DNA from 2 places in the Aeromonas sp. R6-2 genome. Region 1 is predicted to be linked to the other one. Evidence: predicted binding sites of a transcription regulator. Region 1 holds the regulator's gene; the other holds the start of a gene.
The links. Region 1 encodes LexA, which represses DNA repair genes until DNA is damaged. Its sites were predicted from a motif close to ANCTGTNTNNNNANACAGNT; they were not measured.
Positions count from the first base shown of each region.

Region 1 (15,976 bases):
ATGTCGATCAACCGCTCGACCCTGGAGTTCCAGACCATAGATACGGAGGGGAGTGAGTGGCTCAAGGTGATCGCCCACTTCGGGCTCTCCCCTCGGGATATAGTCATCGAGATCACCGAGACTCTGTTGATGGATGCCGGTGATCAGCACAGGCAGCGCATCGATGCCCTGCGCCGGGCCGGCTGCCAGATTGCCATTGATGACTTCGGCACCGGTTATTCGGCACTGAACTACCTGCGCACCTTCCCGGTCGATCTGGTGAAGATCGACCGCTCTTTCGTGCGCCATATTCCCTTCAATGAGCAGGACCGCATGCTGCTCGAGGGGATCATCAACATAGTGCACAACCTCGGCATGCAGGTGGTCATCGAGGGCGTCGAAACCAGTGAACAGCTGAGCTTCCTGCGCAACAAGGGGTGTGCCTTCACCCAAGGGTATCTGCTCAGTCGTCCGCTGGTGTTTGATGATCTTTGCTCCTATCTGGAGCTCAATGATCGGGGAATGGAGGAGAAACGACTCTCTTCTGAGCCTGGAATAGCCTTGTGGTAGACTCCACCGCTGTAATCCAACCTGACTGGCATCATGATGCAGATCCTTCTTGAAGACCCTTCCCGCCAGGATGAGGCCGACTCTCTCCATGCTCGGCTGGCGGCCGTCAACCTGCCCGAATTTGCTCTGGCGCTCACTCCCGGGCGGTTAGAGCTGCGCAAGCTCGACGAGCCCAAGTTGGGAGCCATCTACGTAGATTTCGTGGCCGGCGCTGTCGCACATCGTCGCAAGTTTGGCGGGGGGCGAGGTCAATCCATTGCCAAGGCCGTCGGGCTTAAGGCGGGGGCAATGCCGAGTGTGGTCGATGCTACCGCAGGTTTGGGGCGGGATGCCTTTGTGTTGGCCTCCCTCGGCTGTCGGGTCACCCTGATCGAACGAAGTCCCGTGGTCGCGGCCCTGTTGGCCGATGGTCTGGCACGGGCCAGCCGGGATCCGGAGATTGGAGGTTGGGTGAGTGAGCGGATGTGGTTGGAGCAAGGGCCGGCCGTAGCGACCCTGAATGGCCTGACTGCACGTCCTGATGTGGTTTATCTGGACCCCATGTTTCCCCACAAACAGAAATCGGCACTGGTCAAGAAGGAGATGCGGGTGTTCCAGTCGCTGGTCGGGGCGGATCTCGATGCGGATGAACTGCTTCCGGCTGCGCTGGCGGTGGCGACCCGCAGGGTGGTGGTCAAGCGTCCCGATTATGCGGGGTGGCTCTGTGAGCGCAAGCCCAGTATGGCCATCGAGACCAAGAACAATCGCTTCGATGTTTATGTACTCTCGGCCATAGAGAGCGCATAAAAAGATGGGGGCGACTTGCGTCGCCCCCGGTAGTCGTATCGTTCAATTCCGTGAACGTTGTTGCTCCCTGCAATCCCTGACTATACCTATCCCTTAGGTTTCCCCTTCCCAATCCTTTGGGGTGTCCTTGCAGCCATCTTGGCCAGACGAGTCATCCTTACCCGTCGCACTTTCTCCGTCCTGGGAGGTGTCCCTTACCACATCCTGTGGCTAGTCCTTTCGCCCTACCCTGGCAGCCAGTCTTCCTGACCGACTTCATTGCGTCCGTGCAAGAGTGAATATAAGGGATTTATCTCCCCGCTCAATCGCCATGGTGGAACTATCACTCATCGAGCGCGTGGAGCGACGAGCAAAGACTACAAGTTAATCATTTAATATCAATGTGTTATGGCTATTATGTGATTGTTTTTCCGGTTGAGCTTCCGACCATACCCTTAAGATTGCAGGTGTAAGACTTACTTCGGCTATGGCGAATGTCTTACACGCACTCCTTGAAAAAAACGGAAGGGATAAGAAGCAGAAAAAGAAAAGGGGGGCGGCTTTCGCCGTCCCCCCTGAGTCGTGTTGTCCATTCCCTGAACAGCCATGCTCCCTGCAATCCCTGACTATTTCCTTTCCTTAGGAATTTCCCCTTCCCAATCCCTCGGGGTGTCCGCAGCCTCCTGGCCTGGCTACCATCCTGGTAACCGCGCTCTCTCCATCCTGGAGGTGTCCCTTAACGCTTCCAGCGTGTCCCTGTTCATCCGTGAGGCATGTCCATCCTGAACATGCTGACTCTTCCTGAGCCGGTCCAACCGCTTCCAGCGGGTATCCTGTCATCCCTGGGTTGCTGCATCCTGAGCAACTGTATCCGTCCTGGATACTCCATCCTGCCTTGGAAACCGAACATCTATCCGGTGCTGCTTCCCTATGACCCTCATACTAAGGATTACGACGCTTCTCACAAGGGGGCTTTCGGGTAAAGAAAATTTGAGGAAGCCAATAAAAGTTACTGTCCTATTTTTAGGCCTTAAAAATCAGTTGCTTATTGTCATTTTTGGCAATGTTCCATTACTTTGGAAATGGTTTGCGCACGCACCGAGACAGCACCTTCTCACATGGGGTATGGCGAATGTCTCACAACTGGCAAATGGCCAGGTTTTTCCCTCAACTGCCAGTGTGAATGACTACAAAAAAGTTAAATGCCAGCGTTTGATTTTTGTACTGTCGGCGATATCCAGAGGATAAATGAAGGCGCCCTGAGGCGCCTTCATTGAGGGGTATTCGATGATATGCGCTGTTACTCGATGCTTTCCTGTCGCTGCAGAGCGATCAATGTCTGCTGCTCAAGCAGGGTAAGACCAAGTTCGTCGCAGGCTTGTTCGAAGCTCAACCCCAGGTGGCACATCATGATATCGATTGCTGGCAGGTAGTTTTTCATCATCTCGTCCATTTACCCTTCTCCCGTGGTCCTTCTTATGCCCGAGGGGGGGGAGGAGAGGCAATTAGACTTTAGGCGAAGTTCAGAATTGGGCTCTGCCACCGCAGGAGCGTTTTTGTTAGGCTTGGACTCAATAATCATGAGTCGGTGGTGGCAGGAGAGGCACAAGCATGTTCTTGAGTGTGATGATCGTGGCGTCGGGTTGGTGGCATATACGCTCTGCCTATGACGGGAGTCAGCGCCAGTTTTATCTCAGCAAGCCGCTGACTATGGTGCTCATCATAGCCCTGGCCTTTGGATACAGGGGGCTGGATCAGGACGGTTCACACGCCTGGATCCTGCTTGGTCTCCTGCTTTCGCTGGCTGGTGATGTCTTGCTGATGATGCCACGGGATCGCTTTATTCACGGACTGATCGCCTTTCTGGTGGCACATCTCTGCTATATCGTCGGATTTGCACAAGGCCCCCTGGTGCTCAAACTGGTCGACGGGCTGCTGCTATTGGCGGTGTGCGGGATGATCTTCGGCATCTTGTGGCCTGGGCTGTCCGGTATGCGCCTGCCCGTGCTTGTCTACATGCTGGCCATCATAGGGATGGCCTGGGTTGCTGCCGGCGCCTGGCATGCCTCCCTGACGGCCGGAAGCGCTGCCGCGCTGGCGGGAGCCCTGCTCTTCCTCTTTTCGGACAGCATGCTGGCACTGGATCGCTTCTATCGCCCCTTTCCCCAGGCTACCGCGCTCATCATGAGCAGCTATTTTGCCGCCCAGTTTCTGATTGCCGCCTCTATGGCCGGCTGAAACAAAGGAGCCTCCATTCGGAGGCTCCATCATCTAATTGCTGGGACAACAGGCACGTATGGTGCGCTGTACCTTGCTGCTGAGCAGGGGGAGCACATTGTCGGCCAGAGCCTGGAAGCGCCCCAGGTCCGGTTTGCAGGCGGGATCCAGATAGCCTTCGCTGCGGAAGGTATGAATGAGGGTGGTGAAGAGCTTCTGGTCAAAGAACTCGGGGGCATTAATACCGTGCAGTGTTCCCATGCGTTCGGCCATCATCATGGCATCCGCTTCCAGCTGCTCGGCCTCGATGGCGGGGTGATCCAACAGCCGGGTGAGGACGATAGCATAGCGCTGCAGGGTCTCCTGAATGCTTTCGGCCAGCAGTAGCAGGCGCATCTGGTTACCCGGGTTGACCCAGTATCCTCCCTCCCGCTCGGTGATCAGCTGCTGCTGGGCAAAGACGCGCAGCAGGCTGTCGATAAGCTCGGGCAGGTCTTGCTCCTCGAAGTGGAGGAACAACTCATTCTTCAGCAGGGGATAGATATCCACGCAGCGACCGATGAGCTCACTGCGGCCTATGCCTTCGCACCGATCGATCAATGCCGCGACCAGTGAGGGGAGCGCCAGCAGATGGAGCACATTGTTGCGGTAGTAGGTAAGCAGAATTGCCTGATAGCGATCCAGGCTGATGATCTGGCCCAGTCTGTCCTCGCTCACCTGTAACTTGTTGAGCTCCAGGGCCTGATCCAGCAGTTCGGCGGCACTACTCTCTGGAATGGTGTTGTAAGGGCCATAGGGTACCTCGCGCAGCAGGGTCAGATAGGTCGTGATCTGTGCCTCGAGTTCATCCCGGGTGAGGGCATGGCGCTCGGATGCCAGCAGGGCCACGGCACTCAGAGTGAGGCCATTGACCGCCGCTGCCGCATTGATACGGGTCATCAGCAAGTCGGCCAGCAGATTGACGGTGGGGGCCATCCACTCGGGGCGCTCCTCTTTTCCGACATGCTCGCGCCATTCGGGAACATGCTCGCTAAGGTAGTTGTTGAGGGTCAGCGGCTCTCCGAAGTTGACGAAGCCCCGGCCGTAATTGCGCAGCTTCTTCAGGATGCCGAGCACCTGCAGGAAGCTCTCTTTTTCCTTGCGACTGCCTTGCAGCTCTTTGTGATAGGTGTTGACCTCCATCACGTGCTCGTAACCCAGATAGACGGGGACGAAGGTGAGGGGACGGTCGAGACCGCGCATCATGGCTTGCAGGGTCATCGCCAGCATGCCGGTCTTGGGCGGCAGCAGACGACCGGTACGTGAGCGTCCTCCTTCCGTAAAGAACTCGACCGAATAGCCCTTGGTGAAGAGCAGATTCAGGTATTCACGGAAAACGGTGCTGTAGAGGGGATTCCCCTTGAAGGTGCGCCGGATAAAGAAGGCGCCGCCGCGTCGGAACAGGGGGCCGGCCGGCCAGAAGTTGAGGTTGATCCCTGCCGCAATGTGCGGCGGTACCATGCCCTGGTGATAGATGACGTAGGAGAGCAGCAGGTAATCCATGTGGCTACGGTGACAGGGCACATAGACGATCTCGTGCCCCTCCTGGGCCAACTGTCTCACCCGCTCGGCACCATGCACCGACAGGCCGCGATAGAGTTTGTTCCAGAGCCAGCCGAGGAGACTTTCGCCGATACGGATGAGGCGATAGGAGAAATCGGAGGCGATCTCATCCATGTAACCGAGGGCTCGCTTGCGAGCCTTCTCCTCGCTGAGGTTATCGCGGCTGGCCTCTTCCCGAATGGCGTTCTGGATAGTGGCCGAGTCGAGCAACTGCTGAAACAGCAGGTGGCGATTGGGGAGCTTGGGACCGGTGGCGGCCAGCTGTTGCCGGCCAAAGTGGACCCGTGCAACCCGGGCCAGCTTGTGGGCGATAGCCTGGTCAGTCCCGTGCTTGTCGGCCATATAGCGCAACGAAACGGGAGGGGAGAAGCGCACCAGATTCTCGCGTCCCTTCAGGGCCACGATCAGCGCCTTCTTCAGCATGTTGGGCGCCAGCGCACTGATGATATTGAGGCTCGACACCTCCTCTTCTTCACGTCCCGGGGCACGCCCCCAGAACAGGGTCACCGGCACTAGCTGGATGTCGAGCTCGGGATCCTGCTTGTGCAGGTCCAGCAGTTGCTGAAACTCCTGGAGGAAGGGCAGGGGTTTGGTTCGCGAGCCAAACAGGGGAGGGGGGCGATCCAGGCAGACGTAACGGGGCAGGGGGCGTCCCGCCAGCTCGAGAGGCGTGAAGGGGCCGGGCAGGCCCAGATCCGCACAGCACTGCTGAAGGGTCAGCAGATCCGTGATGGAGCTGGTCTTGAGGGCGAACACTATGGGGCGAGCCGGATCCAGCTTGAGCTCAGCGATGGGGTTTTCCGGCAGGCTCTTGTGGTTAACCAGCCAATTGATCGGCCACTGAAGTGCGGCGCGGGAAATTCTCTGCCCAAGGGACATCTGCGTTACTTCTCCTCTGAAAAGGCGGCAGGAGAATAGCAAATCACCGGCCGTTTGTCGCCGAGAGGTACGATGAGTTGCGACAAGGGGAGCAATGGCATGAGTATCACCCCCGGTTTGTCTTGCCTTGGCATGCATACTGTATATACTGCCAGTGTGCTGTATAAAAAGACAGGTGCGATCATGAAACCCCTTACCCCCAGGCAATCCCAGGTGCTGGAGCTCATCAAGAGCAACATGAGTGAGACCGGCATGCCGCCGACCCGGGCGGAAATTGCCCAGAAACTCGGCTTCAAGTCGGCCAATGCGGCCGAGGAGCATCTCAAGGCCCTGGCCAAGAAGGGGGTGATCGAGATCATGCCGGGCACTTCTCGTGGCATCCGGCTCCTGCTCGAAGAGGACGCCGCCAACGAGGAGGAGGGGCTGCCTTTGATCGGCAAGGTTGCCGCAGGTGAACCCATCCTGGCACAGGAGCATATCGAGAGCCGTTATCAGGTCGATCCCACCCTGTTTCATCCACGGGCCGATTTCCTGTTGCGGGTGCAGGGCATGAGCATGAAAAACATCGGCATCATGGATGGTGACTTGCTGGCCGTGCACAAGACCCAGGATGTGCGCAACGGTCAGGTGGTGGTGGCGCGTCTGGATGATGATGTCACGGTCAAGCGTTTCCAGCGCAAGGGGAGTCAGGTCTGGCTGCTGCCGGAGAATGAGGAGCTCGCACCGATCGAGGTGGATCTCTCCTCCCAGCACCTTTCCATCGAAGGGCTGGCGGTTGGCGTGATTCGAAACGCTGACTGGATGTGATGAGACGGGGCCATGAGCCCCGTTTTCTTTTTCCATGCCAGCCAATGCCTTCTTCTTTTATCGCGTTTCTTCATGGGGTTATCGTTAGAGGAACCCATGACCCCTCCCGGTTGACGGGTTTTCGTCTATATCCTTATCAAGAGGTCGAGCAAGACCCGGCGTCGTCGTAAACGCATTTACACCACCCTTTTTACGGGAGCAGGGGAGAGTGGCCCGAGGAGCCGGGCCTTGATGTCAGCCGCACCTGTGGGGTCGGCAAGGAGGACAGGTATGTCTCGCACTCATGCCCGGATAGGCTCGTTGACTCATATTACCCGTTTCATCGAGGGTAACTGGCTGACCCGGTTTTACGCTCTCTGGATTTTGCGCCGGGCTTCCGGCTGGTCGCTCTGGCTGGGTTGCCCTCGCAGCAACGTGGTGCGGCTAACCCCCTTATGGCAGCGTCGCCCTTCGGCGCAGGATGAGCGGGCTATCGTGATTCCCATGGAGGACTGGGTTGCCCGGCATCCGGACGCCGCTCGTAGAGGGTCCGGTCGTTAAGGAATGCGTCCTTTCGTGTTTCCACTCCTCTGCTGGGTTACAATGGCGCACCTCTTCTCATGCATGGTGCGCATTCCCTATGACCAAATGGCGCTCTACCCTGGTGATTGTCGCCCTTAGCCTGGTATTGGCAGGAGCCTTGCTCTACCCCACCCTGCGTCAGCCCAGCATGCCGGAGAGTGCGACCTATTTCACACCCGCACGCATGGTCAACGGTTTTACGCTCCAGCGCTCGGATGGCACCCCGTTTACTCGGGAGGCGTTGCTGGGGCACTGGAGCTTCGTCTTTATTGGCTATACCTTCTGCCCCGATATCTGTCCGACCACCCTCTCCGACCTGCGTGGCATTTACCCCGAGCTAAAACGGGTGGATGAACGTAGCCAGGTGATCTTCGTTTCGGTGGATCCCCAGCGTGATGATATGGCCCGGCTGACTACCTATACCCAGTTCTTCAACCCCGAGTTTGTGGCCGTGAGTGGCAGCCAGAGCAATCTCTTCCCCTTCGTCCGTAATCTGGGGCTGGTCTACTCCATCGTCGATGAGCACGATGCCAAGAACTATCTGGTCGATCACTCCGCCTCTATCGTCCTCATCAATCCCAAGGGGGAGATCCAGGCCGTGTTCAGGCCCGATATGGCTCCCGGGCAGCCCCCTCGCGTCTCCATGGCCAAGATGGCCAGTGATTTTGCGAAGATCCGCACTCTCGCTCTCGCCTCTTGAGCACGCTTCAACGCCTGTGGGGTGAGCAGCGCCAGGTCCTGGCGCTGGCGCTCCCCATGTTGCTCTCCAACCTGACGGTCCCCTTGCTGGGGTTGGTCGACACCTGGGTGATTGGCCATCTGGACAGCCCCTCCCTGCTTGGAGGGGTCGCCATCGGGGCAACCCTTATCAACCTCACCTGGTGGGTCCTCGGCTTTTTGCGTATGTCGACCACGGGCCTGACCGCCCAGGCGTTGGGTGCGGGAGACGAGCACGAGATGCGGCTGTTGTTGGGCAGGGGATTGTTACTGGCCTGTCTGTTGGCGGTCTTGTTGTTGATTGGCAAGACCCCGCTGGTTGCGGTGGCGCTGGGACTGAGCGGGGCCTCGGCCGAGGTTCAACACTATGCGGCCGAGTATCTCACTATCCGTCTCTGGGGAGCGCCCGCCGCCCTCTGTAATCTGGTGGTGCTGGGGTGGCTGCTGGGGCGGCACTATGCCAGGGGGCCTATGTGGCTGCTGATTGCCGGCAATGTATTCAACATCGTGCTCGACCTGCTACTGGTGCAGGGATTGGGTTGGCAAGTGAAAGGTGTCGCTATCGCCTCGCTGTTGGCAGACTACGCGACCCTGTCGCTGGGCATCTGGTTGGTGCACAGGCTGGTGCCGTTATCTGTGCTTTGGCGCTGTTGGCGGAGCGGGCTGATGGTATTGGCCCCCTATCGCCGCCTGATCGCCCTGAATCGGGATATCTTCATCCGGGCCTTGTGTCTGCAACTCTGCTTCGCTTTTATGGCGTTTCAGGGGGCGCGGCTCGGGGATGTGGTTGTGGCGGCCAATGCGATATTGCTCAACTTCCTGATGCTGCTCTCCTACGGACTGGATGGTTTTGCCTATGCTGCCGAGGCCATGGTCGGCCGAGCCGTGGGGGCGCGCAGTCGCCACGGATTGCGAGTGGCCTTGCGCGATGCCCTCGGTTGGGCGCTGGTCGTTGCCCTGATGGCGACCCTCCTGTTTGCCATCGGTGGGGAGTGGATGGTGACCAGTATGACCTCCATGGACACAGTCGTCCGAGAGGCCTGTCGTTACCTGCCCTGGCTGGTGGCCATGCCGTTGCTCTCGGTCTGGTGTTATCTGTTTGATGGGGTCTTCATCGGGGCGACCCGGGTACGCGAGATGCGAGACACCATGCTGATGGCGGTGTTGTTGGGCTATTTACCGGTCTGGTGGTGGTGGCAGGGGGCCGGTAACGGGGCCCTTTGGGGGGCGCTGGCCGTCCTGATGGTCGGGCGTGGATTGGGACAGGGAATCTGGCTGTACCGCCTCTGGCACAGCCGGATCCTGGTCGACTAAGGGGTGGCTAGCGTCCGGTTAGTCGAGGTGGATGGCGCCGGCATAGCCAAACTGTCGCCAGCTCTCATAGATGAAGATCGCCACCGCGTTGGAGAGGTTGATGCTGCGACTGTTCGGGCACATCGGGATTCGCAGACGCTGCTCCGGTGGCAGGCTTTCGATGATCTCGAGCGGTAGTCCCCGACTCTCCGGCCCAAATAACAGGGCATCACCGGGAGCAAACCGGGCCTCGGAATGACAGGCCCGCCCCTTGGTGGTGCAGGCAAACAGACGCGTCGGAGTGACGGCCTCCAGAAAGGCCTGGTAGGAGGGCCAACGCTTCACCTCGGCAAACTCGTGATAATCGAGGCCGGCTCGCTTGACCCGCTTGTCATCCCACTCAAAGCCCAGGGGTTCGATCAGGTGCAGCCGGTAGCCGGTATTGGCGCACAGGCGAATGATGTTACCGGTATTGGGGGGGATTTCCGGCTGATAGAGAACAATATCGAGCATGGTCAGAGGTTGGTCAGGGTCGCAAGGGGGCTCAGCATACCCACTCAGCCCGGGCTTGGAAAGCGGCAGGAGGCCAGGGGTAGACGCAGCTCGACGATGAGACCACTCGGGGTGCCATTGCGTGCCACTATGCTGCCGCCATGACGCCTGATGGCCTCGGCCGTGATGGTCAATCCCAGACCCGTTCCCCCGGTTTGGGCGTTGCGGGCATCATCGACCCGAAAGAAAGGCAGAAACAGCTTGCCCAGCAGCGCATCCGGCACCCCCTGGCCATCATCGTGGATCCGCATCACCCATTCGTGCTGCCCTGTCTCCCACTCCACGACGACCCGACGGGCCGCATACTTGAGGGCATTGCGCAGGGGATTCTCGATCGCCCTGGCCAGCAGATCGGGCCACATCATCATCGAAAGGTCTGGCAGTGGCGGGTGTTGCAGCGCCTTGCCACAAGCCCCTGCCTCGAACAGCGCATCCTCGAGGATCGGATCAAGAACCTCGCTCAGGGCGATGCACTGGGGTGGGTCACTCTCCTGTTGTACCCGGGAGAGGGTGAGCAGGTCATCGATCAACATGTCCAGCTTGTGAATCTCACCGGCGATGCGCGTCAGCTCAGAACTCTCCCCCTGCTTGCGGCGGATCAGTGACTGGGCCAGCTGCATCCGGGTCAGGGGGCTGCGCAGCTCGTGGGAGATGTCGGAGAGCAGGCGTTTTTGCTCTTGAATCATGCTCTTGAGCGTTTCAACCATGTGACTGATGCTGCCCGCCAGGCTACCCACCTCATCCTGCCGTAGCAGGTGCGGTATGGTCGTGTCGAGCTCTCCGGCCGCAATGCGCGATACCGCCCTCTGCAGAGCCTGGGTCGGACGAGTCAGGCGCCAAGCCATCAGCAGGCAGAGGGGAGTACTCACCAACATGGCGGTGATCAGTACCCTGACCGGGTGATCCAGGATCACCATGGCCATGGACTGGCTCTCCAGTTCCCTGCTCAGGTAGATGAGGTAGGGCTTGCCGTGATGGACGAGGGAGAAGGGGCCGGCCAGCAGACGCGACTCGCTGCGCCGCATCATGGGGCGGGCGGGATCATCGGAATCGATCATGAAGCGCATGATGTTCTTGTCGGGCTTGCTGGTGGCCTGGACGATATCGTCGTTATCCCGAATATAGACATCCTTGATGGTGAGTGGCCCCGCCTGCCTGAGCATGGCCACCAGATTGAGGTCGCGGGATCGTTCGGCTGCCCGGTTCAGGGTATCGATCACGAACTGTTGCTGCTGCTGTTCCGCCTCCGGCAGGGCCGAAAGGTTGCGAGGATCCAGGGTCGGCAGGATGGTGACGGCCGCCAGCATCAGGAGCAGCATGCCCCAAAACCAGAGAAACAGCCGGGTCGTCAGGCTATGCAGATGGAGACCGCTCACACCGCCTCCAGCCAGAGGTAACCCTTGCCGCGCACCGTCTTGAAGCGGGGCAGGCCATCGCCGCGTTCCGGTAACTTCTTGCGCAGATTGCTCAGATGCATGTCGATGGCCCGATCGAACGGCTCCAGCGGTTTGCCCAGCACCTGTTCGGAGAGTTGTTTCTTGCTGACGATCTGCCCGGGATGGCGCAGCAGGCACTCGAGCAGGCCAAATTCGGTTGCCGTCAGCTCCAGAGGCATATCGCTGCAGAAGGCGAGCTGCTGCCCCGGTTGCAACTGCAGGTCCATGAAACGCAGCTCCTCGTGGCCTCCGGTGGCTCGACTCTGGGTCTGGGTTCGGCGCAAGATGGCGCGAATCCGGGCAATCAACTCCCGATCGTCGAAGGGCTTGGCGAGATAGTCGTCTGCCCCCGCCTCCAGCCCCTCAACCCGATCCCGACTGTCCCCTCGCGCGGTTAGCATGAGAACGGGAGTGTCCCACTCCCGCCGCAGGGCGGTCAGCATCTCGAAGCCATTCATGTGTGGCATCATCACATCGAGCAGGATCAGATCGAAGCGAGCCAGGGCGAGTTGTTGCAGGCCCTGTTCACCGTTGGCGGCGACGGTCACCCTGAACCCCTCCAGGGTAAGGATTTCGTGCAACAGCGTGGTCAGCTCGCAATCATCATCGACCAGCAGGATCTTGTTCATGGGTACTCCTTGGGCGAATCTGAGCCGCTTAAAGTGGTGTGGTGTCAGGGTATAATATGTTTTTGTGTCTGCGAGGAAAGCGGGTTTGAATCATCAACACTACTCCCGGTGGGTGACCCTGGCCGGGGTTGCCTCTGTCGTGACGGCCTCTTTGCTTATCGCCGGTAAGCTTACCGCCTGGCTGATGACCGACTCTGCCAGTCTGCTCGCCTCTCTGACCGACTCCCTGATGGATGTGAGTGCCTCGGTCATCAATCTGCTGGCGATCCGCTATGCCATGGCACCGGCCGATGAGGAACACCGCTTCGGCCATGGCAAGGCGGAGTCCCTGGCCGGCCTCATCCAGTCGGCCTTCATCTGTGGTTCGGCGATGTTGCTGGTGATGCACGGCATCTCTTCCCTGTTGCAGCCAGGCCCTCTGCCACGCCTCGAGGCCGGTATCTGGGTCAGCATCGGCTCCATCGTGTTGACACTGTTGCTGGTCAGTTTCCAGAGCCTGGTCATTCGCCGCACCGGCAGCGTGGCCATCAAGGCCGACATGCTCCACTATCGTTCCGATCTGTTGCTCAACGCGGGCGTACTGCTGGCACTGGTGCTGGCGGGACAGGGCTGGTTTTGGGCTGACGGGGCTTTCGCCATCGCCATCGGTCTCATGTTGATCTGGGGGGCTGCCCATATCGGATGGGAGTCCGTCCAGGACCTGCTGGATCGCCAGTTGCCTGCCGAGGAGCAAGAGCGAATAATGGAGCTCTGCTACCAGGTAGAGGGGGTCAATGGCGTGCACGATCTGCGCACCCGTCAATCTGGGCCGACTCGTTTCATTCAGCTCCATGTCGAGCTTGATGATGCCTTGCCGCTGGTTGAGGCACATCAGATTGCCGATGAGGTTGAAGCAGCGTTACGCGGTGCCTTCGAGCGAACCGACGTCATCATTCATATGGACCCCATGTCAGTGGTTACCAAGGCCGCAGACAGGGGGGAATCCCAACCATAACAGGCAGAAACATGGACGACCTCGTTGCCCACACCTGGTACAAAATACGGCAAGAGGCGGCACAGATGGCGGCTTCCGAGCCCATGCTGGCCAGCTTCTTTCACTCCACCATTCTCAACCATGGCAGCCTCTGCAGTGCCCTGAGCTTCCAGCTTGCCAACAAGCTCGATAGCGCCACCATGCCGGCCATCTGTCTGCGCGAGATCATTGAGCAGGCATTTGCCAGCGAGCCACGGCTGCTCGAGATCGTGGCGGCCGACATCTGCGCCGTGCAGGAGCGGGACCCGGCAGTCGAATGGTTCTCTACCCCTCTGCTCTACCTCAAGGGATTTCACGCCCTGCAGGGCTATCGGGTTGCCAACTGGTTGTGGCGCCAGGGGCGCAGACCCATGGCCCTCTACCTGCAGAACCAGATCTCGGTGGTGTTCGGGGTGGATGTGCATCCGGCGGCCCGTATCGGCAAGGGGATCATGTTTGACCACGCCACCGGTATAGTGGTGGGTGAGACGGCCGTCATCGAGGACGATGTCTCTATCCTGCAGAGCGTCACCCTGGGGGGAACTGGCAAGGAGGGTGGGGATCGCCATCCCAAGATCCGTGAAGGGGTGATGATTGGGGCCGGCGCCAAGGTGCTCGGCAACATAGAGGTGGGACAGGGGGCCAAGATCGGTGCCGGCAGTGTGGTGCTGAGCCCGGTACCACCGCACACCACAGTGGCCGGTGTGCCCGCCAAGATCGTCGGTCATCCGGGGTGTGACAAACCCTCTCTCGACATGAACCAGGGCATCTGACGCGGCAGGAGAGCCCATGCTCAAGCGATGGTCCGGATACCTGGTCCTGGCGATGTGGCTGCTCAACGTGGCGGCCCTCTATCTGGGGGCCGACCCCTGGCCGGCAGCGTTGGCTGCCTGGGGGGCGGCCTTGCTGACCTGGCCTCATCTGGTGGGGGCGGCGCGCCGCCAGGCCCTGGCCCTCTATGGGGCGGCACTGCTGCTCGGCCTGTTTGCCTGGGGTCAGGGAGCCGCCATCAAGGCCGCTGACTGGCTGCTCCCCAATATCAATATGCTCACCATGTTTGCCGCCGTCAGCATGCTCAACCTTGCGACAACCGGCCTGGTCGGCGCGAGTCATGCCTGGCAGGGGCGCAAGGGGCTATGGGGTACCATGGCCAGCCTTAATCTACTGGGGGCCGTCATCAATCTCTCGGTCATCTTCATCATCGGCGACCGTCTGGAGCGAAACGGCACACTGGATCGCCGCCAGGCCATGGTGTTGAGCCGTATCTTCTGCGCTGCCGCCTTCTGGTCCCCCTTCTTCGTTGCCATGGCGGTTGCCTTGACCTATGCCCCAGGTATGGCGCTCTCGGCCATCCTCCCCTATGGGGTGCTCGGTACGCTGGCCGCCATGGGGATCACCGCCTGGCAGGTAGAGCGGCTCGGTGTCAGCGGTTTTAACGGTTTTCCATTACAGGCTCGTTCCCTGGCCCTGCCGGTGACGCTGGCTCTGCTGGTGTTGCTGATGAAGCAGCTCTGGCCCTCGCTCTCCATTTTGGCGGTGATCTCGCTGGCCGCGCCTCTGTTGGCGCTGGTGTTTATGCCCGCTCAGGGAAGAGGAGAGTCTCTCAGGCGCCAGGTGCATGAGCGCTTTCCTGCTATTGGTGGCCAGTTGGTGTTGTTCCTGGGGGCCGGGTTGCTGGCTGCCGGGATCAACAGCGCCCTCTCGGTTATCCAGATTGGAGGGCATGGGCTGCCGCTGTTTCAGCACTTCGGAGCCCTTGAGGCCACTCTGACCCTCTTGTTGATGCTGCTGGTGGCCATTCTGGGGGTGCATCCCATCATCACCATCTCCGGTCTTGCCCCCCTCATCTGGCCCTTGCAACCGGATCCCAATTTATTGGGGATGACCTTCCTGATGGGGTGGGGGATCTCAACGGGGACCAGCCCGCTTTCAGGCTCAAACCTGGCGTTGTCGGCTCGCTACCAAGTCGGCCCGGGCCAACTGCTGCGCTGGAATCTGGGTTACGGAGCTCTGCTTTATCTGGTCGCTGCCCTGTTGTTGACGCTCTATGCGACCTTGCATGCTGGGATCTGACGCAGATTTGAACGGCATATCGCTGGGAGCCGCAAATTCTCTGGCTCCGGCTTGTTTGACCCAGTGCCATCAGGGTATGCTGACCCCACGCGCTTGAGATGGCCCGTGTCGGGCTCCGCACTTGAACATGAAAGGTATTGCTTATGTCTCTTGAAGTCCTCGAACAACTCGAATCCAAAGTCCAATCCGCCGTCGATAACATCTCCCTGCTGAAGATGGAGCTGGACGAACTGCGTGAGCAGAACGGCAAGCTGCAGGAAGAGAACCATCTGCTGCGCAACGAACACCAAGCCTGGCAGGAGCGACTGCGCGCTCTGCTCGGCAAGATGGATCAGATGGGCGATGCCGTCTGAGTCATCTCTTGCAAGAGAAGAGGCCGCATCATGCGGCCTCTTTCTATTGGGTCAGGCTCAGCACATGGCGAGCAGCTGTTTAATCGTCTTTTCGATGCCGTCGGCGGCCTCGGCGATGTTGCCGGCCAGCATATAGGCGGGGGTCGAGATCACCTTGCGCTCCTGATCGACCACGAACTCGTTGACCGGGCAGGCCAGGTGAGAGCCGCCCATGGCTTCGATGGCCGCTGCAGTGGCCTCATCGGTGCCAATGGTCGCCAGGGTACCCTCCCCATATACCAGCGGGATCATGGCCGGTGATATGCAGACGTAAGCTGCCGGTTTGCCCGCCTCGGCGAAGGACTGACAGGCGCGCAGCACATCGGGCTGCATGGTGGCCCCTGCTCCCTTAAAGGCGAAGTCACACAGGTTTTTGGCGGCACCAAAACCCCCGGGCAGCAGCAGGGCATCGAAGTCGGCCACATCGAGGTCACGCACATCGCGGATCTGGCCCCTCGCGATACGGGCCGCCTCGACCAAGACATTGCGACG
Region 1 is NZ_JBFODE010000036.1:4,304-20,279, reverse strand. It holds gene AB5Y48_RS08735 (putative bifunctional diguanylate cyclase/phosphodiesterase) at 1-549, shown strand, start outside; gene AB5Y48_RS08730 (class I SAM-dependent methyltransferase) at 586-1,335, shown strand; gene AB5Y48_RS08725 (hypothetical protein) at 2,615-2,767, opposite strand; gene AB5Y48_RS08720 (lysoplasmalogenase) at 2,926-3,552, shown strand; gene plsB (glycerol-3-phosphate 1-O-acyltransferase PlsB) at 3,586-6,012, opposite strand; gene lexA (transcriptional repressor LexA) at 6,196-6,819, shown strand; gene AB5Y48_RS08705 (hypothetical protein) at 7,090-7,359, shown strand; gene AB5Y48_RS08700 (SCO family protein) at 7,439-8,080, shown strand; gene AB5Y48_RS08695 (MATE family efflux transporter) at 8,137-9,411, shown strand; gene trmL (tRNA (uridine(34)/cytosine(34)/5-carboxymethylaminomethyluridine(34)-2'-O)-methyltransferase TrmL) at 9,430-9,903, opposite strand; gene AB5Y48_RS08685 (ATP-binding protein) at 9,948-11,261, opposite strand; gene AB5Y48_RS08680 (response regulator) at 11,315-12,007, opposite strand; gene AB5Y48_RS08675 (cation diffusion facilitator family transporter) at 12,093-13,001, shown strand; gene cysE (serine O-acetyltransferase) at 13,013-13,792, shown strand; gene AB5Y48_RS08665 (hypothetical protein) at 13,809-15,092, shown strand; gene AB5Y48_RS08660 (cell division protein ZapB) at 15,236-15,445, shown strand; gene elbB (isoprenoid biosynthesis glyoxalase ElbB) at 15,503-15,976, opposite strand, start outside.

Region 2 (15,976 bases), on a different contig from region 1:
CCCCGATCGCCGGCCCCGCCACACAGGCGCCAGAACTGCACATTGTAGGGATCGTTCCAGTTGCTGATGCACCCCTCGGGGTGGAAGTCACCGCCCGAGAGGAAGTTCTGGCCGAGATCCCCAAACAGCTTCTGGCGCTCGAAATAGGTGGGGTTGGCGGCGTACTGGCCAAGCAGCTCCTGGCCCGGGTAGTTAAGATCCGGACGCTTCCAGGTCTCGTTGGCCATGTGGTTGAGCACCACATCGGCGTAGACGGCGATGCCGCGCGCCGACATGGCGGTGATCAGCTGCTCGATCGCCTGCTTGTTGCCAAGAGGGTTGTCGATGAGCCGCAGATCCTGGGGCTGATAGCGTGCCCACCACTCGTTGCCCGAGGACTTGAGGGGAGGGGAGACCAGCACCATCTTGTAGCCCGCCGCCTTGATGGCGTCGGCCTGGGCCGTGATGTCGGCGTATTTCCAGTTGAAGGCGTGGAGGATGACATCCGCCTGCGCCAGAGGGGCGGTCAGCAAGGATGCTGCCACCAGAAAGCCCACTGTGTGTTTCATTATTTTGTTCTCCGTGTGCGCCTCGAGGGCGGGAGCGCCCTGAAGGCTGACGAAGAGAGTGACGGGGCAAGCGGGAGGGCAACAAGCGGGGCGTGACGGTTTTGTGACCAGCCTCATGACCCCCTTCGACGCTCTGTGAAGGGGATCATGAAAACGGATTCAAAACACTATTAATCAATGTGTTACTAGCGTCTCGCGGGCCAGACTCACTCGATGGCGAGCAGCTCCACGTCGAAGATCAGGGTGGAGCCGGGCGGGATCTTGCCGGCGGAGCGGTTGCCATAACCCAGGTGGGCGGGAATGAAGAGCCGCATCTTCTCCCCCGGGTGCATCAGCTGCAGCCCCTCGGTCCAGCCGGCGATCACCTGATTGAGACCAAATGTGATGGGTTCGCCGCGAGCGTAGGAGCTGTCGAAGACGGTGCCATCGAGCAGACTTCCCTCGTAGTGGACCTTGACCCGGCTGGTGGGGCCGGGACGCTCGGCGCCGCTCCCCTCACTCAGGATCAGGTACTGGAGCCCGGAGGCGGTGCTCTGCACTCCCTCCTTGCCCTTGTTCTCGGCCAGGAAGGCTTCGCCCTGGCGACTATGCTCGGCCGCCTGCTTGCGCGCCTGCTGGCTGGTGAAGAAGTAGAAGGCCAGGCCGAGCACGGCAACCAGCAACAAGATTTTCATCGGTCAGACTCCTTGAGGGTGGGCAACGGCGGCCATCTTAGCCCGAAGCGGGCCATCACGGCCAGATGGAGGGGTCGGCTCCCCCGGGGCGGGAAAGTTGATCCGGATCAGGGGAGTGGCAGATCGTCTTGCAGCCGGGAGCGGGCTTTTTAGACTTCAAGGTGGGTGTCTAACGAGAGAAGGAGGAAGCCATGAGCCTGTTACCGTCCCGTGCCAGCCTGTTTGACGATCTCTTTCGGGACCTGGCCTCCGGGTTTACCGTCAAGCCCCTGCACGGGGACCCGCTGCCGGCTCAGGTGAAGCTGGACGTCAAGGAGTCCGACTCGCTCTATACCGTTCTGGCCGAGCTGCCCGGTGTGCGCAAGGAGGATATCCACCTCGACATCCAGGGGCGCGTCGTCACCATTCGTGCCGAGGTGCGTCAGCACGACAGCCAGGAGCAGGAAGAGCGCCTGCTGCGCAGCGAACGCTACTACGGTAGTGTGGCTCGCAGCTTCGAGTTGCCGATGGATGTCACACTCGACGGCGTCAATGCCCGCTTTGACAACGGCCTGCTCACCCTGAGCCTGCCCAAGCAGAGCAACCCCCAGAGTGGCCAGCGCATCCCTATCGAGTAGGCGTCCGTTCGGGCGTGCGAGCAAGGTAGAGAGGCCTGCCCTCCGTCACCAAGCCCCCGACCGGGGGCTTGTTCTTGTGTGCGCCCAAAAGCCAGAGACCGGCGCAGGGCCGGTCTCTTGTCATCGCGGGGGGCGAGCGCCTTAGCGGTAATAGGCCTCGACGGTGCCCTTGAGGGTGATCAGCATGGGGTTGCCATAGCGATCCTTGGCCTTGGGGGAGGGGATCTTCACCCAGCCTTCGCTGATGCAGTACTCCTCGACCGTGCTGTGCTCCTTGCCGTTGAGGCGAATGCCGATCTCGTGCTCGAAGCACTCGGCCACATAGTGGGGGCTGCGCGGATTGGCCGCCAGACGATCCGGCAGGGCCGGTTTGGTTTGGGTGTCGCTCATGGTCATCACCTGCTCTCGATAAAGGGCGCCATTGTAGACAATGGCCATCGCCTGCTCAAGGTAGCCCTACGCTCTGTGAGGAACTCGGCCGAGCGCCTGGCCTACGACAAGGCTTTTGATGCGGCGTTGCCGCAGGGGACGCGAGGGCGCTGCCCTCGACGGGGTTTCGCCTGCCCACCTGGAGGAGCTCGGTCGAGCTCCTTGCCTACGACGGGCACTTTGCATGCGAGGGCGTTGCCCTCGAAAGGGTTTCGCCCTGCCCTTCGGGCTGTGGCGAGTGACTTTTCTTTGCGTGGCCAAAGAAAAGTCACCAAAAGAAAGGCCACCCCCGGCAAGCCGTCCGCTGCGCGGATGCCCTCGGCTCATTGAACGGGTTGGTCGTACCGCCGAGCAAAAGCGGAGCTCGGCCAAGCTCCTTCGCCTGTGTCAGGCATCTTGATGCGGCTACGCCGCACAGAGGTTTCGCCCGCCCTGCGGGCTGTGGCGAGTGACTTCTTGCTGGCCCAAGAAGTCACCAAGAAGGCCCTCCCCCGCCAATCCGACCGCTACGCGGTTTCCCTCGGCTCGGTCGCCAGGTCGGACGGACCGCCGCAGATGGGGCATCCATGCCCCGCTGCGGCTGCGCCATCATCCCTGATGGCGCTCCTGACCTTGCTTCCTCCCCTCGGCGGATTGGAGGGGGTAGACAATACCGTGCCCGACAGTGACTGGGGTGGCAGATTGCTGATCTTTTGGCCGCTACGCGGCACTCAAAATGATGGGTGTCCCAATTTCGCCCCCTACTGACCCGTTCAACTCACCTCGGCGTCTTGCAGGGGGGGGCAATACCGTGCCTGACAGTGACTGGAGTGGCAGATTGCGGCTCTGTTGGCCGCTACGCGGCACTCAAAATGGTGAGTGTCCCAATTTCGCCCTTGCAGGTGGCTGCAATACCGTGCCCGACAGTGACCGGGGTGGCAGAGTGCGGCTCTGTTGGCCGCTACGCGGCGCTCAGAATGGTAGGCATCCCATGGGGGGGCCAAGAGGGGGACAACTCAGCGGGGGCGCGATCTCTTGACCCTCTGATAGACGGTAGTGGCCAGGATGAGCAGAAACATGGCGACATAAAACAACATGGGTGGGTCGAAGTAGAGGCTATCCGGCAGGCTGCATACGTAGAGAAAGGCGACCGCCAGAAGCGGTTTGAACAGAAGTTGGATGGCGGTTTTTATCATGGTGACGGTTCTTGCTGGGTGAAGGCGTAAGCCTGTGTAATGACAACATAACAGAAAAGTGGGAGTCAAAATTTCCTTATCCCAATTTCCTTATGTGAGCCGAAGTGACTACTTAACACTATCGGGTTCTCCATGTAAGCGGCTGTCTAAATGAACATTTCAAGTTAACGCACCAAGGATGGTTGGCTCTGCGTTCAGCAAACAACGAACGAGCCAATGCGCAGGGTATAAACGACATGATTTCAGCCCTGGTTTGGGAGAAATCGTGTCACAGCCGTTTTCATCACTTTCAGAGAGACGCCTCTTCTGACTGATGGATAAGGATTCGATGGGGGAATCCAGCAACATAATAAGAGGATGACTTCACCTTCACTTCACTGAGCGGAGATAAGGTAGGATCACGTTTTCAGATGGATCTTTGTCCTATGCCCACCATAGTCACCCACGCCGCCGTCCCTCTCTGCCTTGGGCTCGGGCTTGGCAGCCGGCTCATCCCGCCGCGCCTGTTGCTGGCAGGGGTTGCCATCGCCATGCTGCCCGATGCCGACGTGCTGGCCTTCAAACTGGGGGTTGCCTACGGTCATGTCTTTGGCCACCGCGGCTTTACCCACTCCCTGCTGTTCGCCTTTGCCCTGCCCACGCTGGCCATGCTGTTTCACCGCCAATTTCGGGCGAGCGCCGCTACCGTCTGGTCGTTTCTGCTGGTCTCTCTGCTCTCCCACAGCCTGCTCGATTCCCTCACCACCGGCGGCAAGGGGGTGGGCTGGCTCTGGCCGTGGCGTGACGAGCGTTTCTTCGCCCCCTGGCAGGTGATCCGGGTCGCCCCCTTCAAGCTGGAGGCCTATCTCACCGCCCGAGGTGAGGCGGTGATCCTCTCCGAGCTCTACTGGGTCTGGCTGCCGGGGGTTGTATTGATGCTGGTGTTTATGGGGTGGCGGGTCTGGGGCAGGGGGGGACATTGGTGAGGTTGGGAATAGTGGTTGGATATATTGTTGGTGGAGCAAACCAAAACTGGAACGCTCATAAGTTTGTGTGCTGGCGATGGTGCCATTTGTTCCGAAAGGTAGGGGGCGTCTAATTACCCTGTAACCGCTGCGGCTATTGTGTGGGGTGGCGCACTCTATCGAAAGCACAGAAAAGGCATACTTTCGGGTAAATGATAATTAACCCTACAAGGAGCCCCAATGCCTTCCGCCCTACATGACTTTCGAGCCTTCGTCCATGAGCTTTACCAATCCAATCCCCCTGTTCCTGAAGATGTGCGTCGACTCGCTTCCTTGTGTCTGAACCACTTTGACACACTATCCCGAACGACGCGTCACCAGAGCCAGCGATCAATCAGGTTGGTTAGTCTGATGCGTGCCCACTGGGCGCAGCAGGGGCTAGGGGCGCCAGAAGTGGGTCCTATCGACCAAGAAGAGGGCGAATGGTCGTTTCAGCGTTTGCACAGCATGCGTCTTGGACCGTTTCGCGGATTCCGCAATCAGGTTGAATTCGAACTCAATCAGCAGTTGACCCTGGTGTATGGTCCTAATGGCAGTGGAAAAAGCAGCCTTTGTGAGGCTCTGGAATACGCATTACTTGGCGCCGTGGATGAAGCTGAAGCTAAACGAATCCAATTGCCCATTTATTTACGTAATATCCATGAAGGTCGATTTGTTGCTCCCGAGCTACAAGGCTCCACTCCGCAAGGGCCGCAGCAGGTACCGGTGGATGCGGAGCGCTATCGTTTCTGCTTTGTTGAAAAGAACCGCATAGATACGTTCTCACGTCTGGCAGCTCGTCCAGCTGGACAACGCGGAGATTTGATAGCGACCCTGTTTGGCATGGAGCCATTCAACTTATTTGTCAGCCACTTTAATGGTGCTATTACCCAGCAACTGACATTGACTGCCGACAAGGCACAAGCGTTGAATTTGCGTCGTCAAGCACTGGCCGCAGATGAGCAGCGCCGAGATCAGGCGGCTGCGAGCCGCTCTCAACTGGCACAGGAAGAGGCTCTGCTGGCCGAGCAATCTGGCATTGCCCAAGACTATGCGACACTCAAACAGACGGTTGGCACCCCCGAACAGCCTGGTCGATTGTTGGAACTGGATGAGCGGCTTACTCAGCAGATTCCTGCTGTCATCGGACTTACCTCGGAACACTTTGTCCATGCATTGGACACCTTGCAGCGTGAACAACACACGCTCACCGAGCTCAACCACCAGTTGCATCAACGTAGTGAACAGGTCTCTTTCAAGGGGCTTTACCAAGCGCTTTTAGCTCTCAGGGAACAGCACGGCGATCACTGTCCAGCTTGTGATACCCCGTTGACGAATGTTACTCGGGATCCCTACATACATGCTGAAGCTGGTCTTGCACAACTGCTTGAGCTTGTGCAGCTTGAGACTCAACGAGACCAAGCGAAACTGTCATTGCAACAAGCAGCCCATGAGTTGAGAGGGCAAATACATACTCTGTTAGCCTTCATGACAACTGACCCTACCGTCCCCATATCTCCTTCTGCCATTTTCTTGCAGCAGCTGTCGACATTACAGGAGGCAACTTGGTGGACCCCCTTGTTTGACGCTGCCAATAAAGCCTATTTGGACGCGCTGGTTGACACTGCCAAACACATTGCTGAGCGGGACGAAACCATTCGTCAGCAGCATGAAGAGCGTATCCCCTTGCTTGCCGAACGTCAGCGCCTTCAAGAGCTATATGCTCAGATCCGGGTTCAAGATGGCAAACGTAGCCAGTTTGAGACAGAGCTGGCCGCCGCACTGCAACGAATAGCTGCCTTTAATGATGTCAATGCACCATTGGTGGAGGAAGTGCGGCAAGAGCGCTTGCAAATGGAATCAGATGGGCTTTTCAACACTGCCTATAACCAATTTCTTCAATACCTACGTCAATATCGCGAACAGCTCCCTGCTCGATTGATGGCCGGGATCAGCGAGGCAGCATTGGGTCTCTACAACGACTTCAATCGACACGATCATGAACATGACCTGTTGGCTGCACTGCGGCTACCCGTTACCGGTAATGATGTGATTGAACTAGCCTTTCGCGGCCAACCTGAGCGTTTTGTTGATGCCCTCCAAGTGTTAAGCGAGGGGCACATTCGCTGCTTGGGCTTGGCAATACTGATCGCCAAAGCTCAATCCATCAATACGCCGCTGATTATCTTTGATGATGTACTCAACGCCATCGACCATGATCATCGCAGTGGCATCAGAGCCACCTTGTTTGAAGATGAGCGCTTCCAGCAGACTCAGTTCATCGTGACTTGCCATAGCAACGAGTTCATCAAGGATATTCAGAATAATCTGCCACCAGCCCGACAAGCTCACTGCAAACTCTATTTGCTTGACCATCATCTAGGGGATCATCAACCCAGAGTCAGAGGAGGAGCTCCTCGGGGTTACCTACTCAAGGCCAGAGCTGCTTGCTTGGAGCGTGACCATCGCTCGGCGTTAACGGCCTGTCGCCAGGCTCTTGAGCATTTGACTCGTAAGATATGGGGTTGGTTGGGCAACCATGATCTGGGCGCCTTACGGTTGGAACTGAATCGCGCCGGTGGTGAGCCTGGGTTGCGCGATCTGTGCGATACCCTGCGTGCGAGACTTAATGCGGCGGCGCATTTTACCCATGATAATAAGGCTCCGCTATTGGCTCACCTCAATACGCTACTAGGTATCCCCCAAACCACGTTGACTTGGACATATTTGAACAAGGGCGTTCATGATGAGGAACGTGATGACTTCGATGCGGTGGAAGTGGAAAGCGTGGTGAGGCTGCTGGAGGCTCTGGACGCAATGTCTTGGCGAGGCCCTAGAAGAGGTTGATCAGAGACATTAAAAGGGAGCCGGTCAGGCTCCCTTTTACATGGTTATGCGAACTGGCAACTCAGGGCCACAAACAACCGACCCCATACCCGACTTTATCTATTGGTCGCCGCCTTCATCCCTTCCACAAACTCCTTGAGGCGCACCAGCATACGGGCCGGATCCTGATGGTGGGTCTCGATGATCTTCACCACGGCCGAGCCCGAGATGGCGCCGGCAGCGCCGGCCTTGATGGCGTCACGCACCTGGGCCGGCTCGCTGATGCCAAAGCCGAGCAGGGCGGGGGGGGCGCCGAACTCGCGCAGGGTGTTGATAAGCCCCTCTACCGGCATGCCGGCCTTGGTTTCGGCGCCGGTCACGCCGGCCCGGCTCACCAGGTAGGTGTAACCGCGGCCGAGCTCGGCGACGGCCTTGAGGGTCTCGCCGTCCCCGTTGGGGGGGGCGATAAAGATGCTGTCGATGCCAAACCGGTCGGCGGCGGCCTTGTAGGGCTCGCACATCTGCACCGGCACGTCGGCCACCAGCACCGAATCCACGCCAGCTTGCTGGCACTTCTCGTAGAAGCCGTCGATCTTGCGCACATAGACCAGGTTGGCGTAGACCAGCAGGCCAATGGGCAGGCTTGGGTACTTGGCGCGGATGCGCCCCAGCAGCTCGAAGCAGCGATCCGGCGTGGTGCCGCCCGCGAAGGCGCGCAGGGTGGCACCCTGGATGGTCGGGCCGTCGGCCACCGGATCCGAGAAGGGGATGCCGAGCTCGAGGGCGTCGGCGCCCCCCTCGACCAGGGCGTCGACGATGGCGAGCGACAGCTCGGGGGTGGGGTCGCCCAGGGTGACAAACGGCACGAAGGCGCCCTGCTTGGCGGCATCGAGACGGTCAAACATATCCGCATAGCGATTCATTACAGGACTCCTTGTTTTTGAAAAATGTCGGCGACGGTGAAGATGTCCTTGTCGCCCCGGCCGGAGAGATTGACGATGAGCACCTGCTCTTTTTCCGGCTCGCTGCGCGCCATCTTGAGGGCGTGGGCCAGGGCGTGGGAGGACTCCAGCGCCGGGATGATCCCCTCGGAGCGGGCCAGCTCCTGGAAGGCGTCGAGGGCCTCCTGGTCCGTGATGGAGACATACTCGGCGCGGCCGATGGCGGCCAGGTGAGCGTGCTGCGGGCCAACCGAGGGGAAGTCGAGGCCCGCCGAGACCGAGTAGGACTCCTGGATCTGCCCCTGCTCGTCTTGCATCAGGTAGGAGTGCATGCCAAAGAAGACCCCCTTGCTGCCGTGGCCGAGCGGCGCGCCGTGCTCGCCGCTCTCGATACCGTGGCCACCCGGCTCGACGCCAATCAGGCGCACGGAAGGCTCATCGATGAAGTCCGCAAACATGCCGATGGCGTTCGATCCGCCGCCGACGCAGGCGATGACGGCGTCGGGCAGGCGCTCCTCTTTTTCGAAGCATTGGGCCTTGGCCTCCTCGCCGATCATCTTCTGAAACTCGCGCACTATGGTCGGGAAGGGGTGCGGGCCGGCGGCGGTGCCGAGCAGGTAGTGGGCGCTCTCGTAGTTGGCGGCCCAGTCGCGCAGCGCCTCGTTGCAGGCATCTTTGAGGGTGGCCGAGCCCGAGTGCACCGGGATCACCTCGGCCCCCATCAGCTTCATGCGAAAGACGTTGGGCTTCTGCCGTTCGCAATCCTTGGCCCCCATGTAGACGCGGCACTTGAGCCCGAGCAGGGCGCACGCCAGTGCTGTGGCCACCCCGTGCTGGCCGGCACCTGTCTCGGCGATGATCTCGCTCTTGCCCATGCGCTTGGCGAGCAGGGCCTGACCCAGCACCTGGTTGGTCTTGTGGGCCCCCCCGTGCAGCAGGTCTTCGCGCTTGAGATAGAGGCGGGTCCTGGTGCCCTTGGTGAGGTTGCGAGTCAGGGTGAGCGGGGTCGGGCGCCCGGCGTATTCGGTCAGCAGGGCCTGGAACTCGGCCTCAAAGGCCGGATCGTCCTTGGCATCGACAAAGGCCTTCTCCAGCTGGAGCAGGGCCGGCATCAGGATCTGCGGCACGTACATGCCGCCAAATTCACCGAAGAAGGGGTTGAGCAGGGTCATGGTCATCTTCCTTATCAAAGCTGGTGCAACTGGTCGAACGCGGCGGCAAGTTTGCCCGCATCCTTCACGCCGGGGGCAGACTCGACCCCGGAGTTAAAATCAAGGCCCAGGCAGCCCACCCGGGCCGCCTCGAGGGCGTTAGCGGGGCCGAGCCCCCCGGCCAGCATCAGGCGCGACTTGTCGAGCCCGGCGAGCAGGCCCCAGTCGAAGGCGACGCCGGTGCCGCCGCTCTGGCCGGCCACCTTGCTGTCGAGCAGCAGGCGATCGCAGGGGTAGTCGAGGGGGGGGAGTGGCTCACCGGCCGTCACCGGCACCGCCTTCCAGATCTGGCACCCTTCCGGCAGCAGGGGGCGCAGGCGGGCGATGAAGAAGGCGTCTTCCTCCCCGTGCAACTGCACCGCCGCGAGCCCCAGCGCCTCGACCGTCTTGGCGATGGTCTCGGGCTGGGCGCCGCGAAACACACCGACGTAATCGAGGGGGGCGCCGGCCATCACGGCGCGGGCGGCCGGGATGTCCACGTAGCGCGGGCTCTTGGCCACGAAGATAAGGCCGCCGTAGACGGCGCCGGCGCGATAGGCCGCGGCCGCGTCTTCGGGGCGGGTCAGGCCGCACACCTTGTTCTGGCCCAGCACCAGTTTGCGCACCGCGCGGGGCAGGTCGGCCTCGGCCATCAGGGAAGAGCCCACCAGGAAGGCCTTGGCATGGTCGCGCAGGCTGGCCACCTGGGCCCTGTGATAGATCCCGGACTCGCTCACCACCAGGCGATCGCCCGGAATGCGTGCCGACAGGTGACGGGTGCGTTCGAGATCGACGCTGAGATCGCGCAGGTCCCGATTATTGATGCCGATGACGGGGGCGCCGAGGGCGATGGCCCGCTCGGCCTCTTCGTCGTTGCTCACCTCGGTGAGCACCCCCATGCCGAGCTCGCGGGCGATGGCGAACAGGGTGCGATACCCCTCGTCGGTGAGCACCGAGAGCATCAGCAAGATGGCGTCGGCCTGGTAGTGGCGCGCCAGATAGACCTGGTAGGGGTCAATCATGAAGTCCTTGCACAGCACCGGCTGGCTGACCCGGCCACGCACTCGCGGCAGGAAGGCAAACTCCCCCTGAAAATAGGGCTCGTCGGTCAGCACCGAGATGGCGGCCGCATAGGGGGCGTAGGCGTCGGCGATCGCCTCGGGGTGGAAGTCGGCGCGGATGAGACCCTTGGAGGGAGAGGCCTTCTTGCACTCCATGATGAAGCGGGTGCCGCCCTGGCGCAGGGCCCCCTCGAAGTCCCGATCGCTTGGGGTCAGGCTCCCCTGGAAGCTCTCCAGAGGCTCCTTGAGCTTGCGCTCCTCCAGCCACTGCAGCTTGGTCGCGACAATCTTGCCGAGAATGGTCTGACTGAGGGAGGGGTGATTGAGCATGATGTGGTCCTTGTGCATCGATTCCATTATTCGGCGTGGCTTAAGACGGCCAGGGCGCGGGCCAGCTCGGCGGCCTTGCCGCTCGCCAGCACCGCCAGCACCCGCTCGGCCCCTTCCTTCAGGCTCTTTACCTGGCCTGCCATCAGCAGCAGGGGGGCCACGTTGGCGGCGATGGCGGCGTTGTGGGCCGGGGTGCCCTGCCCCGCCAGGATGGCGGCGGTGATGGCCCGGTTCTCTTCGGGCTCGCCGCCTGCGATGGCGCTCACCGGGTGGGTCTCGAGCCCAAAATCGGCCGGGGTCAGCAGGTATTCGCGGATCTCCCCGTCACGGATCTCGGCCACCTGGGTCGGGCCGTGGATGGCCACCTCGTCGAGGCCGGCGCCGTGTACCACCATACCCGTTTTCAGCCCCAAGGCCAGCAGGGTTTCGGCAATCGGACGCACCAGCTCGGGGGCATAGACCCCCATCAGCTGATAGCCGGGACGAGCCGGGTTGATGAGCGGCCCCAGTACGTTGAACAGGGTGCGGGTCTTGAGGGCCTGGCGCACCGGCATGGCGTGGCGCACCCCGGCGTGGTACTGGGGGGCGAACAGGAAGCAGACCCCCAGCTCGTCGAGGCAATGGCGCGCCTGCTCCGGGCTCATGTCGAGCCGGATCCCCATCTTGTCGAGCAGATCGCTCGAGCCCGACTTGCTCGACACCGAGCGGTTGCCGTGCTTGGCCACTTTCAGGCCGCAGGCGGCGGCCACCAGGGCCGAGGTGGTGGAGACGTTGATGGTGTTGAGGCCGTCGCCACCGGTGCCGACGATGTCGCAGAAGGCGTAGTCCGGGCGCGGGAAGGGGCGGGCCTCGGCCAGCAGCGCCTCGGCGGCGCCGGCGATCTCTTGCGGGGTCTCCCCCTTGATCTTGAGGGCGGTGAGCAGGCTGGCCAGCAGCACGGGCTCCACCTCGCCGCGGATCACCTGACCGAAGGCGTCGCGGGCCTGTTCACGGCTGAGGCTGTGGCCCTGATAGAGGGTGTTAAGAAACTGATGCATATGAGCCTCCTTGCTTACTGGGGATCGCCGGCGCGGGTGATATGGGCCAGGGCCTGGGTCAGCAGACGGGCCCCCTCGCTGGTCAAAATGGACTCCGGATGGAACTGAAAGCCGAGGGCGCGATCCTCGGGCTGCTCGATGGCCATGGGCATACCCTGATAGTGGGCGGTCACCGTCAGCTCGGGGGGCACATAGGTGGCGACCAGGGAGTGGTAGCGGGCCACCGGCAGGGGGTGAGAGAGGCCGGCGAAGGGGCCGTGGCCGTCGTGCTCAATCAGGGAGCGCTTGCCGTGGACTATCTCGCCGGCCGGGCCGACCGTGCCGCCGTAGGCTTCGCACAGGGCCTGATGACCGAGGCAGATGCCGAGGATCGGCACCTTGCCCCGGGCTTGCGTGATGAGCTCGATGAGGCAGCCCGCCTCATGGGGGGCGCCCGGTCCCGGCGAGAGCACCAGCACCGCCTCGCCGTCACAGGCGGCGATCTCCTCCATGATACGGGCGGCGGGCAGGCTGTTGCGGTAGATGCGCACCGGATAGCCGAGGGAGCGGAACTGATCCACCAGGTTGTAGGTGAACGAATCGAAGTTATCGAGCAGGAAGATGTTAGTCATGGGTCACTTCCTTATTGTTCGGTGCTGACGCTGAGGGCTTGAAGGGTGGTGCCGTGGCTGGCGGCGATGGCCGAGAGCACGGCGGCGGCCTTGGCGCGGGTCTCGTCCGCCTCGGCCTGCGGTTTGGAGTCGTAGACCACGCCGGCGCCGGCCTGCACATGGGCGACCCCATTTTTGACGAAGGCGGAGCGGATCACGATGCAGGTGTCCATCTCGCCGTCACCGCTTACATACCCCACGGCGCCGCCATAGCTGCCGCGTCGCTTCCCCTCCACCAGGCGAATGAGCTCGCTGGCGCGGATCTTGGGGGCGCCGGTCAGGGTGCCCATGTTCATGCAGGCCTGATAGGCGTGCAGGGCGTCGAGATCGGAGCGCAAGGTGCCCACCACCCGGGAGACCAGGTGCATCACGTGGCTGTAGCGATCCACCTTGAGCAGGTCCTTCACATAGCGGGTGCCGGGCTCACTGATGCGGGCGATGTCGTTGCGACCGAGATCGACCAGCATCAGGTGTTCGGCCACCTCTTTTTCGTCCTGGCGCAGCTCCAGCTCGATGCGGCCATCCAGATCGGCGTTGATGGTGCCATCGGGGTTGAAGCCACGGCGGCGGGTGCCGGCGATGGGGTACATCTCCACCTGGCGGCTGGCGGCGCTGAATTTCACCGCGCTCTCGGGGGAGGCGCCAAACAGGGTGAACCCCTCGTCCTGCACGAAGAACATGTAGGGGCTGGGGTTGGTCTGCTTGAGGCGGCGATAGGCGGCGAGCGGCGCGGGGCAGGGGAGGGAGAAGCTGCGCGACGGCACCACCTGGAAGATGTCGCCCTTGCGGATGAAGCCCTTGAGGCGCTCCACCTCGGCGCAGAAGCGCTTGTCATCCTGATCGACCGCGAGATTGCCGGTGACGACCGGGGCGGCCTGCTCCGGGGCCGGGGCGGCGGCGCAGGCCTCCTTGAGCTCGGCCAGGCGCGCCGAGAGACGGCGATAGCCGGGGCCGAAGGTGTCGCCCCCGAACACGCAGGCCTGCAGCCGGGTGGTCAGCATCTGGTGGTCGATGGTGATCAGGGTCTCGGCCACATAGAAGCAGTAGTCGGGGCAGTCGTTGCTCCCCTCTGGCACCTCGGGCAGATCCTCGTAGGCGGCGATCAGGTCATAGGCGAAGCAGCCGCCGAGAAAGAGGCTGCCCGCCTCCTGTTCGGTCTGCAGTTCGTTGATAAGGGTGCGCAGGGCGTCGAGCACCCCCACCGCCTTGAGGCGGCTGTCCTCATCCTGCGCCTGATCGGCGCGCGGGAAGGTGAGCAGTAACTCACCCTTGGCCCCTTGGCTGCGCTCAACCCCTGCCGGCAGCCGCTCGGCCAGCAGCCGTTGCAGCGGCTCACCGTTGGGGGTGAGGGGGCGCACCTCGACCCGCTGGCCCCGGCACTCCAGGCGCAGGCAGGCATCGGCCAGCAGCAGGCTCTGGGTGCCGGCCTTGCTGTCTATCTCGGCCGACTCGAGCAGCAGGGTGTTGGGGCGCTCGCCGCACAGGGTGCGATAGAGGGCGAGGGGGTCGGCCACATAGGGGGCCGACAGTCGCAGGGATTCAAACTTGCCGAGGGGAAGCGGGGTCATGGTGGCATCCTTTCAGTCAGAGGTGGCGGCCGGCGGCCTGCACGAAGGGGGTCAGCTCGGCCACCAGCTGGCGGAACAGGGGCTCGGTCAGGGCCTGATGGCCGTCCGAGAGGGCCTCGGCCGGGTTGAGGTGAGCCTCGACGATGACGCCGTCGGCCCCCACGGCGGCGGCGCGCGACAGGGGGATCACCAGCTCGCGGATGCCGGTGCCGTGGCTCGGGTCGACCAGCACCGGCAGGTGGCTCTTCTGCTTGAGCAGGGCGACCGCATTCAGGTCAAGGGTGTTGCGGGTGGCGGTCTCGAAGGTGCGGATGCCACGCTCGCAGAGGATGATGCGATGGTTGCCGGCGGCATAGATGTATTCGGCGGCCAGCAGGAACTCTTCGATGGTGGCCGACAGGCCGCGCTTGAGCAGCACCGGCTTGTCGGTCTGCCCGACCGCGGTGAGCAGGCGGAAGTTCTGCATGTTGCGCGCGCCTATCTGCAGGCAGTCGACGTATTGGCACATGAGATCCACGTCGCTGGCGTCCATCACCTCGGAGACGGTGGGCAGGCCGTGTTCGCGGTTGGCCTCGGCCAGCAGCTTGAGCCCCTCCTCCCCGAGTCCCTGGAAGCCATAGGGGCTGGAGCGCGGCTTGAAGGCACCGCCGCGCAGGGCCTGAGCCCCGTGGCGCTTGACCATGGCGGCCACGCTGTGGAGCTGCTCGCTCGATTCCACCGAGCAGGGGCCGGCGATGAGGGCGAAGGTATCGCCGCCGACCGTGAGATTGCCGATGCGCACCTGGCTGTCGTGGGGGTGCAGCTCGCGGCTCACCAGCTTGTACTTGGAGAGGATGGGCTTGACCGACTCGACCATGGGGTCCGCATCGAGGTTGAGTTGCTCGAGCACGCGCTCGTCGCCGAGGGCCCCCAGCACGATGCGCTCGGCGCCCGGCAGGTAGAGGGGCTTGAGGCCGGTGCGCTCGATGCGACCGAGCAGGGTCTTGGCGTCGGTTTCGCTGGCGGTGGGCTTGAGTACGATGATCATGTCCTGGTTTCCTTAATCGTAAATGTCGCTAAATCAGTGAGTTGGAGTGGATTGGGTCAAGCCGCGCCATCGCCGGGTCAGTTTCATCGGTTTCATCGCTCGTCCATTTGCCGGATAATAAAAAAGCCCGCTGATGTCAGCGGGCTTTTCTTGGGTTCTTTCTCTGCTGCCAGGTTTTACAGATGCAGCAACCACCACACGCCCGCTATGAGGGAGTGTGCCACCACCAGATCAGGTTCAGGGTGAGGGTTGCGAGCATGATGAGATTATCCTGTTGCCTTGCAGTTGAAGTGCGTACAGTAAAACGATATTCCGGCGAGCAAGTCAAGCCGCTTTTTTCAGCCATGGAGCACCCCATCCCCTTGTTGCGATTCGATCTGCACTCTCATACCACCGCCTCGGACGGCCACCTCTCCCCCAGCGAACTGGTGCGCCGCGCCGCCGAAAAGGGGGTGGGTGTGTTAGCCATCACTGACCACGACACCCTTGCCGGGCTTGATGAGGCGGCCGCCACCCTCGCCGCCGAGGCGCTGCCCCTTCGGCTGGTGAGCGGGGTCGAGATCTCGAGCGGTTGGGAGTCTCACGAGATCCACGTGGTCGGGATCGGCGTCGATGTAAAAAATGATGGCCTGCTCACCTTTTTGGCCGATCAGGGGCGCCGCCGCCGGGAGCGGGCCGAGGAGATGGGGCGCCGGCTCGAAAAATGCGGCATCCCCGGTGCCTTCGAGGGGGCCCTGGCCCTGGCCGGTGACGCCGAGGTGACCCGTGCCCACTTCGCCCGCTATCTGGTGAGCGTCGGGGTGGCCGACTCCATGCAGAAGGTGTTCAAGAAGTATTTAAGCCGTGGCAACAAGGGCTATGTGCCGGCCCAGTGGCCCGAGATGGCGGCCGCCATCGCCATCATCCAGCAGGCCGGCGGG
Region 2 is NZ_JBFODE010000046.1:6,148-22,123, reverse strand. It holds gene AB5Y48_RS12580 (alpha-amylase family protein) at 1-548, opposite strand, end outside; gene AB5Y48_RS12575 (FKBP-type peptidyl-prolyl cis-trans isomerase) at 755-1,222, opposite strand; gene AB5Y48_RS12570 (Hsp20/alpha crystallin family protein) at 1,414-1,839, shown strand; gene AB5Y48_RS12565 (DUF3297 family protein) at 1,981-2,229, opposite strand; gene AB5Y48_RS12560 (hypothetical protein) at 3,264-3,443, opposite strand; gene AB5Y48_RS12555 (metal-dependent hydrolase) at 3,869-4,408, shown strand; gene AB5Y48_RS12550 (AAA family ATPase) at 4,841-7,273, shown strand; gene trpA (tryptophan synthase subunit alpha) at 7,369-8,175, opposite strand; gene trpB (tryptophan synthase subunit beta) at 8,175-9,365, opposite strand; gene trpCF (bifunctional indole-3-glycerol-phosphate synthase TrpC/phosphoribosylanthranilate isomerase TrpF) at 9,380-10,792, opposite strand; gene trpD (anthranilate phosphoribosyltransferase) at 10,801-11,811, opposite strand; gene AB5Y48_RS12525 (aminodeoxychorismate/anthranilate synthase component II) at 11,826-12,422, opposite strand; partial or broken gene AB5Y48_RS12520 (anthranilate synthase component 1) at 12,415-14,029, opposite strand; gene aroF (3-deoxy-7-phosphoheptulonate synthase) at 14,046-15,056, opposite strand; gene AB5Y48_RS12510 (PHP domain-containing protein) at 15,422-15,976, shown strand, end outside.
Region 2: AB5Y48_RS12555 (metal-dependent hydrolase) is a predicted target of LexA. The motif match lies at 3,584-3,603, and genes of this name have one in related genera.